Linked DNA regions of Streptomyces liliifuscus. The protein of the gene in region 2 interacts with the protein of the main gene of each other region in a pairwise test. Links are inferred from orthologs where the notes say so. Each region holds a gene or a part of one and is shown on either strand. Other genes may lie near its edges.

Evidence for each region. The genes of interacting proteins can lie anywhere in the genome.
Region 1: the proteins of JEQ17_RS19775 (region 2) and ndk interact in binary tests that used the Escherichia coli proteins (3 or more experiments, as listed by UniProt). The link is inferred for Streptomyces liliifuscus from one-to-one orthologs.

What each region holds. Positions count from the first base shown.
Region 1 is NZ_CP066831.1:7,141,110-7,144,854, reverse strand. Bases 940-3,745 are described here. They hold ndk (nucleoside-diphosphate kinase), read right to left. Parts: upstream 2,647-3,745; coding sequence 2,233-2,646; downstream 940-2,232. Other genes in these bases: folC (bifunctional tetrahydrofolate synthase/dihydrofolate synthase), read right to left, coding at 3,224-3,745; JEQ17_RS30780 (DUF4233 domain-containing protein), read right to left, coding at 2,867-3,220. Outside these bases: JEQ17_RS30790 (rod shape-determining protein), read right to left, coding at 1-747. UniProt on the Escherichia coli protein: Major role in the synthesis of nucleoside triphosphates other than ATP. The ATP gamma phosphate is transferred to the NDP beta phosphate via a ping-pong mechanism, using a phosphorylated active-site intermediate.
Region 2 is NZ_CP066831.1:4,685,528-4,693,766, reverse strand. The notes cover bases 2,339-5,295. They hold JEQ17_RS19775 (5-formyltetrahydrofolate cyclo-ligase), read right to left. Parts: upstream 4,152-5,295; coding sequence 3,525-4,151; downstream 2,339-3,524. Other genes in these bases: glp (molybdotransferase-like divisome protein Glp), read left to right, coding at 5,153-5,295; galU (UTP--glucose-1-phosphate uridylyltransferase GalU), read left to right, coding at 4,246-5,148; JEQ17_RS19780 (penicillin acylase family protein), read left to right, coding at 2,339-3,443. In the rest of the region: JEQ17_RS19785 (potassium/proton antiporter), read right to left, coding at 1-412; more of JEQ17_RS19780, read left to right, coding at 681-2,338; more of glp, read left to right, coding at 5,296-6,475; cyclic pyranopterin monophosphate synthase MoaC, read left to right, coding at 6,539-7,018; JEQ17_RS19755 (MogA/MoaB family molybdenum cofactor biosynthesis protein), read left to right, coding at 7,015-7,572; JEQ17_RS19750 (GNAT family N-acetyltransferase), read left to right, coding at 7,599-8,228. UniProt on the Escherichia coli protein: Involved in the removal of 5-formyltetrahydrofolate.

The DNA of each region.
Region 1 (3,745 bases), 2.5 Mb from region 2 along the record:
CGCCTTGCGGACTTCGGCGGCCGAGATGACTACGGTCTTCGGGAGGCCGGAGACCAGGTCCCGGCCGCGGATTTCGGTGTGTTCGTCATTGTCGAGGTCGTACGCGGAACCGATCGTGATCTTGATCTGCTCGGCCGTCCGCTCACCGAGAAGGAGCGAGTACTCCTTCTTGATGTGCTGGATGATCGCGTTGTCCAGCTCGTCGCCGGCGACACGGATGGACTGTGCCGTGACGATTCCGCCGAGCGAGATGACCGCGACCTCCGTGGTGCCGCCGCCGATGTCCACCACCATGTTGCCCGTGGCCTCGTGGACCGGCAGGCCGGAGCCGATGGCCGCGGCCATGGGCTCCTCGATGATGTGCACCTGGCGGGCGCCGGCCTGGGACGACGCCTCGATGACGGCACGGCGCTCGACGCCCGTGATGCCCGAGGGCACACAGACGACGACGCGAGGACGGGCGAGATAGCGCCGCTTGTGGATCTTCAGGATGAAGTAGCGGAGCATGCGCTCGGTGATCTCGAAGTCGGCGATGACACCGTCCTTCAGCGGGCGCACGGCAACGATGTTGCCCGGCGTCCGCCCGATCATCTTCTTCGCTTCCGCGCCGACCGCGAGGATGCCACCGGTGTTGGTGTTGATCGCGACGACGGACGGCTCGTTGAGTACGATCCCGCGACCCCTGACGTACACCAGCGTGTTGGCGGTCCCGAGGTCGACAGCCATGTCACGGCCGATGAACGACATTGAGTTCCCCATCAGGATTCGTCTGGCCTTCCCAAGTGGAGCTTTTGATGGCTTTTTAGGTCGGCGAGGGTGAGCGCTGTGACGTGAAGGCTTCCATCGTAGTCTCGCCTGCACGAACACCGCGCGAGGGTCTTCGCCATTGTGACCAGATGACGTGCCGCCCCGCTTCTGGAGACGGTCCATCGGGGGAACGCGTTCCCTCGATCGCCACGCATATGCCAACCGACAGCAGCCATTGTGCGCCGCTCCCAGGTCAGAAGCCCAGGTGCCTGACATGACATCAGAAGATTCCTGGTGAAGCGGGTTCCCGACGGGACGAACGGGTGGGTGCGGACTGAACAACGGGTGACGGGGCGGGGCGGCGGGGTCTGGGATGCGGGGCTTCGGTTTGCTGGACCTGGGAAGCCGGAGCTTAGCCCGGGCTTGCTGGGCCTGGACTACTGGGCTGGGCTTGCTTGGACCCGAGATTGCTGAGACTGGGCTGCGGGGCTTGGGCTTGCTGGGCCTGGGGGTGCCGGGCTTGGGCCCACTGAGCCTCGGGGGCCCGGGTGCTGAGTCTGGGCTTGCTGAGCCTGGGGGTGCCGGGCTTGGGCCCACTGAGCCTCGGGGGCCCGGGTGCTGAGTCTGGGCTTGCTGAGCCTCGGAGGCTGGGGCTGGGCTCGCGGGGCCCGGGTACTGGGTCTGGGCTTGCTGGGCTTGGGATGCCGGGCTTGGGCTCTGGGTCCGGGCGCTGGGCCCGGGATGTCGCGCCTCGGCTCGCTGAGCCCCGCAGGCTGAGTCCGGGCTCGGGCTTGCCGGCCCAGCGGCCTGGGCCTGCCGGGCTCGGGCTTGCTGGGCCCGGGCTTGCTGGGCCCGGGGTTCTGAGCCTTGGGATGCCGGGCTTGGGCCCAAAGAGCCCCGGATGCTGGGGCCGGGCTCGCGGGCCCGGGTGCTGAGTCTGGGCTTGCTGAGCTCCGGGGGCTGGCTCCGGGCTCGCTGGGCCCCGGATGCCGGGCCCGGACTCGCTGAGCACCGGGATGCCGGGCTTGGGCTCTGGGTCCGGGCTTGCTGGGCCTGGGCTTGCCGTGCCTGGGCTCGCTGAGCCCCGGATACTGGGCCCGGACTCGCTGAGCCCCGGATCTCGGCTGGGCTCGCTGAACCCCGGACGCTGAGCCCGGGCCCAAGCTTGCTCGCCCAGCGGCCTGGGCCTGCCGGGTTTGCCGGCTTGCCAGGCACAGAACCGGTGCCCCGGGCGCCCACCGCCCGGCTGCCAGGCCCGGGTTCACTGCGCCCGGCAGCCTGGCCTGCCGGGCGCAGAACCGGTCTCCTGGGCGCGCCCACGCCTGGCAGGCCGGACCCTGGGCTGCCGGGAATGGAGCCAGGTCCCAGCCTGGGGCCTGGGGGAGTCTCCCGGGTGCCGGCGCCGGGTGCCATGCACCGCACCCCTCGGCCCGCCAGTGGTGTGGGCCTCGGGGTGTGGCGGGTCGGTGGTCCGTCGGGGAGCGGTCAGGCGAGGCCCGGGAAGAAGATCTTCAGCTCTCGCTCGGCGGACTCCTCGGAGTCGGAGGCGTGGATCAGGTTCTCCCGGACGATGACACCGAAGTCGCCACGGATGGAGCCGGGGGCGGCGGCGATCGGGTCGGTCGGGCCCGCGAGTGCCCGTACGCCCTCGATGACGCGCTCGCCCTCGACGACCAGCGCCACGACCGGGCCGGAGGCCATGAAGGCGACCAGGGGCTCGTAGAAGGGCTTGCCCTTGTGCTCGCCGTAGTGCTGCTCCAGCGTGTCCTGGTCCAGCGTGCGCAGCTCCAGCGCGGTGATCTCCCAGCCGGCCTTGCGCTCGATGCGGCTGATGATCTCGCCGGTCAGGCCGCGACGGACCGCGTCGGGCTTGAGAAGGACGAGGGTGCGCTGGCTCACGGTGGTGGCTCCTTCGGGTCACAGATGTGCGGATGACCGAGGCTACAGGGCGTGTCCGGGTGCGTGTTACGCAGCGTCAGCTGCTACGGGGAGGGCCGGTCCGATACCGGCCGACCCGGCTGTTTTCGCCCCCGCCGCCCCTACCCATTCCCGTCCCTGACTCAGGGGCTCCGCCCCCGAACCCCCGCTCCTCAGACGCCGGAGAGGCTGAATATCACGCCTACGCCGTGTTACCCCCGGTCTCGGCCTGCGCGGCGAACCGCGCCTTCGCCTCCTCCACCTTGCGGCCGAAGTGGACCGAGGCCCACCACAGGGCGGCGAAGACGGCACCGAGGAAGAACATGGTCGGCACGACGAACCCGCTGGCGATCAGCACGACCTGCAGCGCCCACCCCAGCTGGACACCCCCCGGCCGCGTGATCATCCCGCAGAGCAACAGGCACAACACCATCGCGACCCCACTCACCGTCCAGACCGTGGCCATGGACAGATCGGGATCCTTCATCGCGACGAGCCCCGCGAAACCGATGACGAAGAACTCACCGATCAGCGTCGAAGCACAGAGCGTACGCACGGATCAGCCCCTCCCCAGCAGCAACCGGGCCTCGCCCACAGTGATCACGGAACCGGTCACCAGCACCCCGGCCCCCGCGTACTCCGCCTCCTCCTCGGCCAGCGTGATCGCGGCCTCCAGGGCATCGTCCAGCCGGGACTCGACCTGCACCCGGTCGTCCCCGAACACCTCGACGGCGATCGCGGCGAGCGAGTCCACGTCCATGGCCCGGTGGCTGGAGTTCTGCGTGACGACGACCTCGGTGAAGATCGGCTCGAAGGCCTCCAGCAGCCCCCGTACGTTCTTGTCCCCGCTCGACCCCACGACACCGATCAGCCGGCTGAAGTCGAAGACCTCACGGACACCCTCGGCGGTCGCCCGTGCCCCCGCCGGATTGTGCGCGGCGTCCAGCACGACCGTCGGCGACCGCCGCACGATCTCCAGCCGCCCGGGCGAGGACACCGCAGCGAAGGCCTTGCGGACCGTGTCGATGTCGAGCGGCTCGGGCCGCTGGGACCCGACCCCGAAGAACGCCTCCACCGCGGC
Region 2 (8,239 bases):
CGATGATGAACGCCTGCCGCCACTCCAGCCCGATCAAGTAGTGGGCCGCTGTCGCGGTGATGCCGACGCTCACCGAGACGCCGACCAGCGCCAGTGAGGAGGCAGCCGGCAGCCCCGGTTTGATCTCCTTCCACTTCGTGCCGAGGCCGCCCTCGGCCAGGATCACGACCAGGGCCGCGTACCCGATGACCTGGGTCAGTTCGGCGTTGTCGAAGTGGATGTCGCCGATGCCGTCCTGGCCCATGGCGACGCCGATGCCCAGGTACACGAGCAGGCTGGGGAGCCCGCTGCGCGACGAGATCCGAACCGCTGCCACCGCGACGAGCAGAACGAGCGAGCAAACGAGCAGGAGCTGGTTGAGGTGGTGGACAGTCAGCGGCTGTTTCCCTTCTCGCCGTTCCGAGTGGATCACTTTGACCAGTTGGACCGCTTCGATCGGTTGGATCACCTGGTTCGGTACAACCGTGGCCGGTTCAGCCGGCTCGATGGTTCAACTACTTCGTTACCTTACCTAACTCTTGACGCTTTCTTGACACTCGGCAAGGCAAGATCGAACTCCCGTCCGCCCGGGTTCCCGACTCCGCGTCAAGCCCGAGTTGGCCCTGCGCCTATGGTTGCTCCAGCGCTCAGTCAAATGGACAAGCCCGCCTGCCGCTCGCGTGAGGACAGCAAGGACAGCGATGCCCCCCAACACCACCGCATCTTCCGGTCAAAAGCCCGGCAAGTCCGGCAGGAAGAAGGGGCGCAGAGCCCGTCTGATCCTGATCGTCCTGGTTCTGGCCATTGTCGGCGGCATCGCCTACGGGTCGTTCTGGAGCATCAGCACCGTCCGTGCCTCCTTCCCCCAGACCAAGGGTTCCATCACGCTCGACGGCCTGTCGGGCCCCGTGGACGTCAAGCGCGACGGCTACGGGATCCCGCAGATCTACGCCTCGACCGACGCGGACCTGTTCATGGCGCAGGGCTACGTCCAGGCGCAGGACCGGTTCTACGAGATGGACGTACGCCGTCATATGACGGCCGGCAGGCTCTCCGAGATGTTCGGCGAGAGCCAGGTCGACGAGGACGAGTTCCTGCGCACGCTCGGCTGGGACCGGGTGGCGAAGAAGGAGTACGAGACCAAGCTCTCCGCGGAGACGAAGAAGTACCTGCAGGCATACGCCAAGGGGGTCAACGCGTACCTGAAGGGCAAGGACGGCGAGGACATCTCGCTGGAGTACGCGGCCCTCGGCTTCGCCAACGACTACAAGCCAAAGGAGTGGACCCCGGTCGACTCGGTGGCCTGGCTCAAGGCGATGGCCTGGGACCTGCGCGGCAACATGCAGGAGGAGATCGACCGCTCCCTGATGACCAGCCGCCTGGGTCCCCAGCAGATCGCCGACCTGTACCCGCAGTACCCGTACGACCGGAACAAGCCGATCGTGCAGGAGGGTCAGTACGACAGCGCCACCGGGGAGTACCGGCAGGGCGGCGACACCGGCACGGGTACCGGCGGTACGCAGTCCTCGGCGGGAACCGGGCTCGCTAACAACGCGGAGGCCCCCTCCGGGCTGCAGGGCCAGCTGTCGGGCCTCTACAAGGTGCTCGACGACGTCCCTGAGGCCGTCGGCGTGAACGGCAACGGCATCGGTTCGAACTCGTGGGTCGTCAAGGGCACCCACACCATCACCGGCAAGCCGCTGCTCGCCAACGACCCGCACCTGTCGCCCTCGCTGCCGTCCGTCTGGTACCAGATGGGCCTGCACTGCAGGAGCGTCTCCGAGAAGTGCCAGTACGACGTCTCCGGGTACACCTTCGCGGGCATGCCGGGCGTGGTCATCGGCCACAACCAGTCCATCGCCTGGGGCATGACCAACTCCGGTGCCGACGTCACCGACCTCTACCTGGAGAAGCTCACCGGGAAGGGCTACGAGTACGACGACAAGGTGAAGGCCTTCACCACCCGCGAGGAGAAGATCAACGTCGCGGGCGGTGACTCCAAGACCATCGTCGTGCGGGAGACCAACAACGGACCGCTGCTGTCCGACCGCAACGACGAACTCGTGAAGGTCGGCAAGAAGGCCACCGTCGACAGCGCGGCACCCGACCGCGGTGACGGCTACGGCATCTCCCTGCGCTGGACCGCCCTGGACCCGGGCAACTCGATGGACGCCGTGTTCGCGATGAACAAGGCCACCGACTGGACGGAGTTCCGCAAGGCGGCCGCCCTGTTCGACGTGCCCTCGCAGAACCTGATCTACGCGGACACCGACGACAACATCGGCTACCAGCTGCCCGGCAGGATCCCGATCCGCGGTGAGGGCGACGGCTCGCTCCCCTCGCCCGGCTGGGACTCCAAGTACCGCTGGACCGGTTACATCAAGCAGGCCGAGCTGCCCTACGAGTACAACCCGGACCGCGGCTACATCGTGACCGCCAACCAGGCCGTCGTCGACAAGGACAAGTACCCCTACACGCTCACCACGGACTGGGGCTACGGAACGCGCAGCCAGCGGATCGCCGATCTCATCGAGTCGAAGATCAAGGGCGGCGGCAAGATCTCGACCGACGACATGCGCCAGATGCAGCTCGACAACAGCAGTGAGATCGCCAAGCTCCTGGTGCCCAAGCTGCTCAAGATCGACGTGGCGGACAAGGACGTCCGCGAGGCGCAGAAGCTCCTGGAGGGCTGGAACTACACCCAGGACGCCGACTCGGCCGCGGCGGCGTACTTCAACGCGACCTGGCGCAACATCCTCAAGCTCGCCTTCGGCAACAAGCTGCCCAAGGAGCTGCGGGTCGAGGGCCAGTGCCTGAACGTCGAGCCGATCGACTCCACCGGACCGGCCGACGAGGACCGGCGGGTGCGCGAGTGCGGGCAGCGCGACGCCGACAGCGCGCAGCCGGACGGCGGCGACCGCTGGTTCGAGGTGGTGCGCAAGATTCTCGACGACGAGGACAACGCCTGGTGGTCGGCGCCGAAGACGCGCACCGACAAGGCCGTCGACACCCGCGACGAGCTCTTCAAGCGGGCCCTCACGGACGCCCGCTGGGAGCTCACCGCCAAGCTCGGCAAGGACATCGACAGCTGGAACTGGGGCCGGCTGCACCGGCTCTACCTCAAGAACCAGACCCTGGGCATCGAGGGCCCCGGCTTCCTCCAGTACATGCTCAACCGTGGCCCGTACAACATGGGCGGCGGCGAGGCGGCGGTGAACGCCACCGGCTGGAACGCCGCGGGCGGCTACTCCGTGGTCTGGGTGCCGTCGATGCGCATGGTGGTGAACCTGGAGGACTTCGACAAGTCGAAGTGGATCAACCTCACCGGTGCCTCCGGGCACGCCTACAGCGCCCACTACATCGACCAGACCGGCAAATGGGTCAAGGGCGAGCTGCTGCCCTGGGCCTTCAAGGAGCGGGCGGTCGACGCGAAAACGTCGGACACGCTGGTCCTGAAGCCCTGAGCGCCATCTGAGAACGGCCCTCCACGCACGCGCGTGGAGGGCCGTTTCGCACAACGGGCCCCTACGGACGCGAAGGGGCCTCTACGGAGAGGGCCGGCGGAAGCGGTGCACTCCCGAAGGGGTCACCACCGCGTGCACGGGCCGGTCGTGCGGCTCCTCGGGGACGCGGTCGACCACTTCGGAGTCGTACAGCAGCACCACGAGGGCCGGATCAGCGCCCGCGCGGTCGAGTCGCGCCAGGACCCGGTCGTACGATCCGCCGCCGCGGCCGAGCCGCATCCCGCGCGCGTCCACGGCCAGGCCGGGCAGCAGCACGGCGTCGGCCGCGAGCACGGCGTCCGGGCCCAGGCGCTCGCCCGCGGGCTCCAGGAGGGCCATCTTTCCCCGGTGTTGTACGGAGACCAGCGAGCCCTCTCCGGCGTACGCGCCCCAGTCCAGGTCGTTGTCCGTGAGGAGCGCCGGGAGCAGGACGCGCACGCCGCGCGCGTGGAGTGCGTCGAGGAGCGCACGGGTGCCCGGTTCGCTCCCCACGGACACGTAAGCTGCCACGGTGCGCGCGTGCGCCAGTTCGGGCAGCTCCAGGGCGCGGGTGGCGAGTGCGGCCCCGGTTTCCCGCACGTCATCGGCCGTATACCGGCTTCTCACCGTGAGGAACTCTCGCCGCAACACTCGCTTGCCAGACTCGGGTTCGGGTCCCAGGTGGCTCATAGGCTTGTTCCGTACCCTTCATAATGCGCTCATATGAGAGCGAATTAACCGGAGCCACAGATTCCATACAAAGGCACCGGATATGGTGTCGGGCATGACTCAGGCACACCCCAGGATCAGCAAGGCTGTCATCCCCGCAGCAGGCCTCGGCACCCGGTTCCTGCCGGCCACCAAAGCCACTCCCAAGGAGATGCTGCCGGTCGTCGACAAGCCGGCGATCCAGTACGTGGTCGAGGAGGCCGCGTCCGCGGGCCTCGATGACGTCCTCATGATCACGGGCCGCAACAAGCGCCCCCTCGAGGACCACTTCGACCGCAACTACGAGCTGGAATCGGCCCTTCAGAAGAAGGGCGACGCCGACCGGCTCGCCAAGGTGCAGGAGTCCAGCGACCTCGCCACCATGCACTACGTTCGCCAGGGCGACCCCAAGGGCCTCGGCCACGCCGTGCTCTGCGCCGCCCCGCACGTCGGCCACGAGCCCTTCGCGGTGCTCCTCGGCGACGACCTGATCGACCCGCGCGACCCGCTGCTCAAGCGCATGGTCGACGTCCACGAGCAGTACGGCGGCAGCGTGATCGCCCTCATGGAGGTCGCGCCCGAGCAGATCCACCTCTACGGCTGCGCGGCCGTCGACCTCACCGACGACAGTGACGTCGTCAAGGTCCACGACCTCGTCGAGAAGCCGGCCGCCGCGGATGCCCCGAGCAACTACGCGATCATCGGCCGCTACGTCCTCGACCCCCACGTCTTCGACATACTGCGAAAGACCGAGCCGGGCCGCGGCGGCGAGATCCAGCTCACCGACGCCCTCCAGCAGCTCGCCGCCGACGAGAAGGTCGGCGGCCCGGTGCACGGCGTGATCTTCAAGGGCCGCCGCTATGACACCGGCGACCGCGGCGACTACCTGCGTGCCATTGTCAGACTCGCGTGCGAACGTGAAGACCTGGGCCCGGACTTCCGGACCTGGCTTCGTAGTTACGTCACCGAGGAGATGTAGCAATTTGAGCAGCGCCGCTACCCGCGTCACCGGCCAGGACCACCTCTGGTCGGTGTCCGAGCACCTGGAGGACATCCTCGCGACCGTCCGCCCCCTCGAAGCCATCGAGCTGCAGCTCCTCGACGCCCAGGGCTGCGTCCTGGTCGAGGACGTCACGGTGCCGGTCTCCCTGCCGCCGTTCGACAACAGCTCGATGGACGGGTACGCGGTCCGGGTCGCCGATGTCGCGGGCGCGAGCGAGGAGTACCCGGCCGTGCTCACGGTCGTCGGTGACGTCGCGGCGGGCGAGTCCGAGCTGCTCCACGTGGGACCCGGCCAGGCCGCCCGCATCATGACGGGCGCCCCGCTGCCGCCCGGCGCCGAGGCCGTCGTCCCCGTGGAGTGGACCGACGGCGGCCTGGGCGAGGGCCCCGTCTCCGGGATGCGTGCCCGCAGCGCGTCCCCCGAGGGCGCCTCCGGCCAGGTCCACGTCCACCGCTCGGCACCGGCACGCGCGCACGTGCGCGCCAAGGGCAGCGATGTGAAGGCCGGCGACCGCGCCCTCTCCGCGGGCACGGTCCTCGGCCCGCCGCAGATCGGCCTGCTCGCCGCGATCGGCCGGGGAACCGTCCGGGTGCGCCCGCGCCCGCGTGTGGTCGTCATGTCCACCGGCAGCGAACTGGTCCAGCCCGACGAGCAGTTGGGCACCGGCCAGATCTACGACTCCAACAGCTTCGCGCTGTGCGCCGCCGCCCGTGACGCCGGCGCGATCGCCTACCGCGTGGGCGCGGTCGCCGACGACGCCGAGACACTCCGCGCCACCATCGAGGACCAGCTCATCCGCGCCGACCTCGTGGTCACCACGGGCGGCGTCAGCGTCGGCGCGTACGACGTCGTCAAGGAGGCCCTGTCCTCCGTCGGCGACGAGGACGAGGAGGGCAGCGGCATCGAGTTCCGCAAGCTCGCCATGCAGCCCGGAAAGCCCCAGGGCTTCGGCTCCATCGGCCCCGACCACACCCCGCTGCTCGCGCTCCCGGGCAACCCCGTGTCGTCGTACGTGTCCTTCGAGCTGTTCGTGCGCCCCGCGATCCGCACGCTGATGGGCGTCGAGGACGTCCACCGGTCCATGACCAGGGCGACCCTGCGTACGGACAAGGCGCTGACCTCGCCCGCCGGACGCCGTCAATTCCTGCGCGGACGGTACGCGGACGGGGAGGTCACCCCCGTCGGCGGTGCCGGATCCCACCTGATCGCGGCCCTCGCGCACGCGAACGCGCTGATCGTCGTCCCCGAGTCCGACGAGTCCGTGGAGCCCGGCACCGAGGTCGACGTGGTCCTCCTCGGCTGAAGGCCCCGACTTGGGGGTACCGTGTCGCGCACAACAGGCCCGACCGGGAGCGCCCCAGCCATCATGAGTACGCAGGACCGACTGACCCACATCGACGAGGCGGGCGCAGCCCGCATGGTGGATGTGTCCGAGAAGGACGTGACCGCCCGCACGGCCCGCGCGAGCGGTCGCGTCCTCGTCTCGCCCCGCGTGATCGAGTTGCTGCGCGGCGAGGGGGTCCCCAAGGGCGACGCCCTCGCCACCGCGCGCATCGCGGGCATCATGGGCGCCAAGCGCACCCCCGATCTGATCCCGCTCTGTCACCCTTTGTCGGTGTCGGGTGTCAAGCTTGATCTGTCGGTCGCGGACGACGCCGTCGAGATCCTGGCCACCGTGAAGACCACCGACCGCACGGGCGTCGAGATGGAGGCCCTCACCGCGGTCACCGTCGCGGCTCTCACCGTGATCGACATGGTCAAGGCGGTCGACAAGGGGGCGGTCATCACGGACGTGCGCGTGGAGGAGAAGACGGGCGGCAAGTCGGGCGACTGGAGCCGGGCATGACGGCGACCCCGGCGGCACCTGCCGAGCCGCCGATCGGCGGCGCCCTGACCGCCCCGTACAGCGCGCTCGTCGTGACGGCCTCCAACCGGGCGGCGGCGGGTGTCTACGAGGACAGGGGCGGGCCCCTGATCGCGGAGGGGCTCCTGAAGTTCGGCTTCGCGGTCGACGGGCCCTGGGTGGTCCCCGACGGGGACCCCGTCGAGAACGCCCTGCGGGTGGGCGTCACGGCCGGGTACGACGTCATCGTGACCACCGGCGGCACGGGCATCTCACCCACCGACCGCACCCCCGAGGCCACGCGGAAGCTGATCACGTACGAGGTGCCGGGCATTCCCGAGGCCATCAGGGCGTTCGGAAGAGAGAAGGTGCCGACGGCGGCGCTCTCCCGGGGGCTCGCCGGGGTCGCGGAGAGGACGCTGATCGTGAACCTTCCGGGTTCCACGGGCGGGGTGCGGGACGGTCTCGCCGTCCTCGAACCCCTCCTGATCCACGCCGTCGAGCAGATCCGCGGCGGCGACCACCCCAGACCCGGCGGCAGTGGGGGTGTGAGCTGAACAGCCCATCCTGGCCGGTCGAGCTGGTGGACGGCGATGTGGTCCTCCGGCCCATAAAGCTGCGCGACCAGCGGGCCTGGCGCGATGTGAACCGCCGCAACCGGGACTGGCTGCGCCCCTGGGAGGCGACCATTCCGCCGCCCACGCCGAGCGGGCCGATCGCCCACCGGCCGACCTATCGCCAGATGGTCCGGCATCTGCGCGCCGAGGCGAACTCGGGGCGGATGCTGCCGTTCGTCATCGAGTACCAGGGGCGGCTCGTCGGGCAGTTGACGGTCGCCGGAATCACCTGGGGCTCGATGTGCTCGGGCCATATCGGCTACTGGGTGGACGAGGCGGTCGCCGGTCGCGGAGTGATGCCCACGGCCGTGGCGCTCGCGTCCGACCACTGCTTCCGAACCGTTGGTCTGCACCGCATCGAGGTCTGCATTCGGCCCGAGAACGGGCCGAGCCGACGGGTCGTGGAGAAACTCGGATTCCGTGACGAAGGCCTTCGGCCGCGCTATCTCCACATCGACGGCGCCTGGCGTGACCACCTCGTCTTCGCGCTCACGGCCGAAGAGGTGCCCGAGGGACTGCTGGCCCGCTGGCGCCGGACACGCTCGCGGAACACGTCCGAAAACTCACCGCGGGACACGCCCCGGAACACCGCGTAAATGAAATGAGT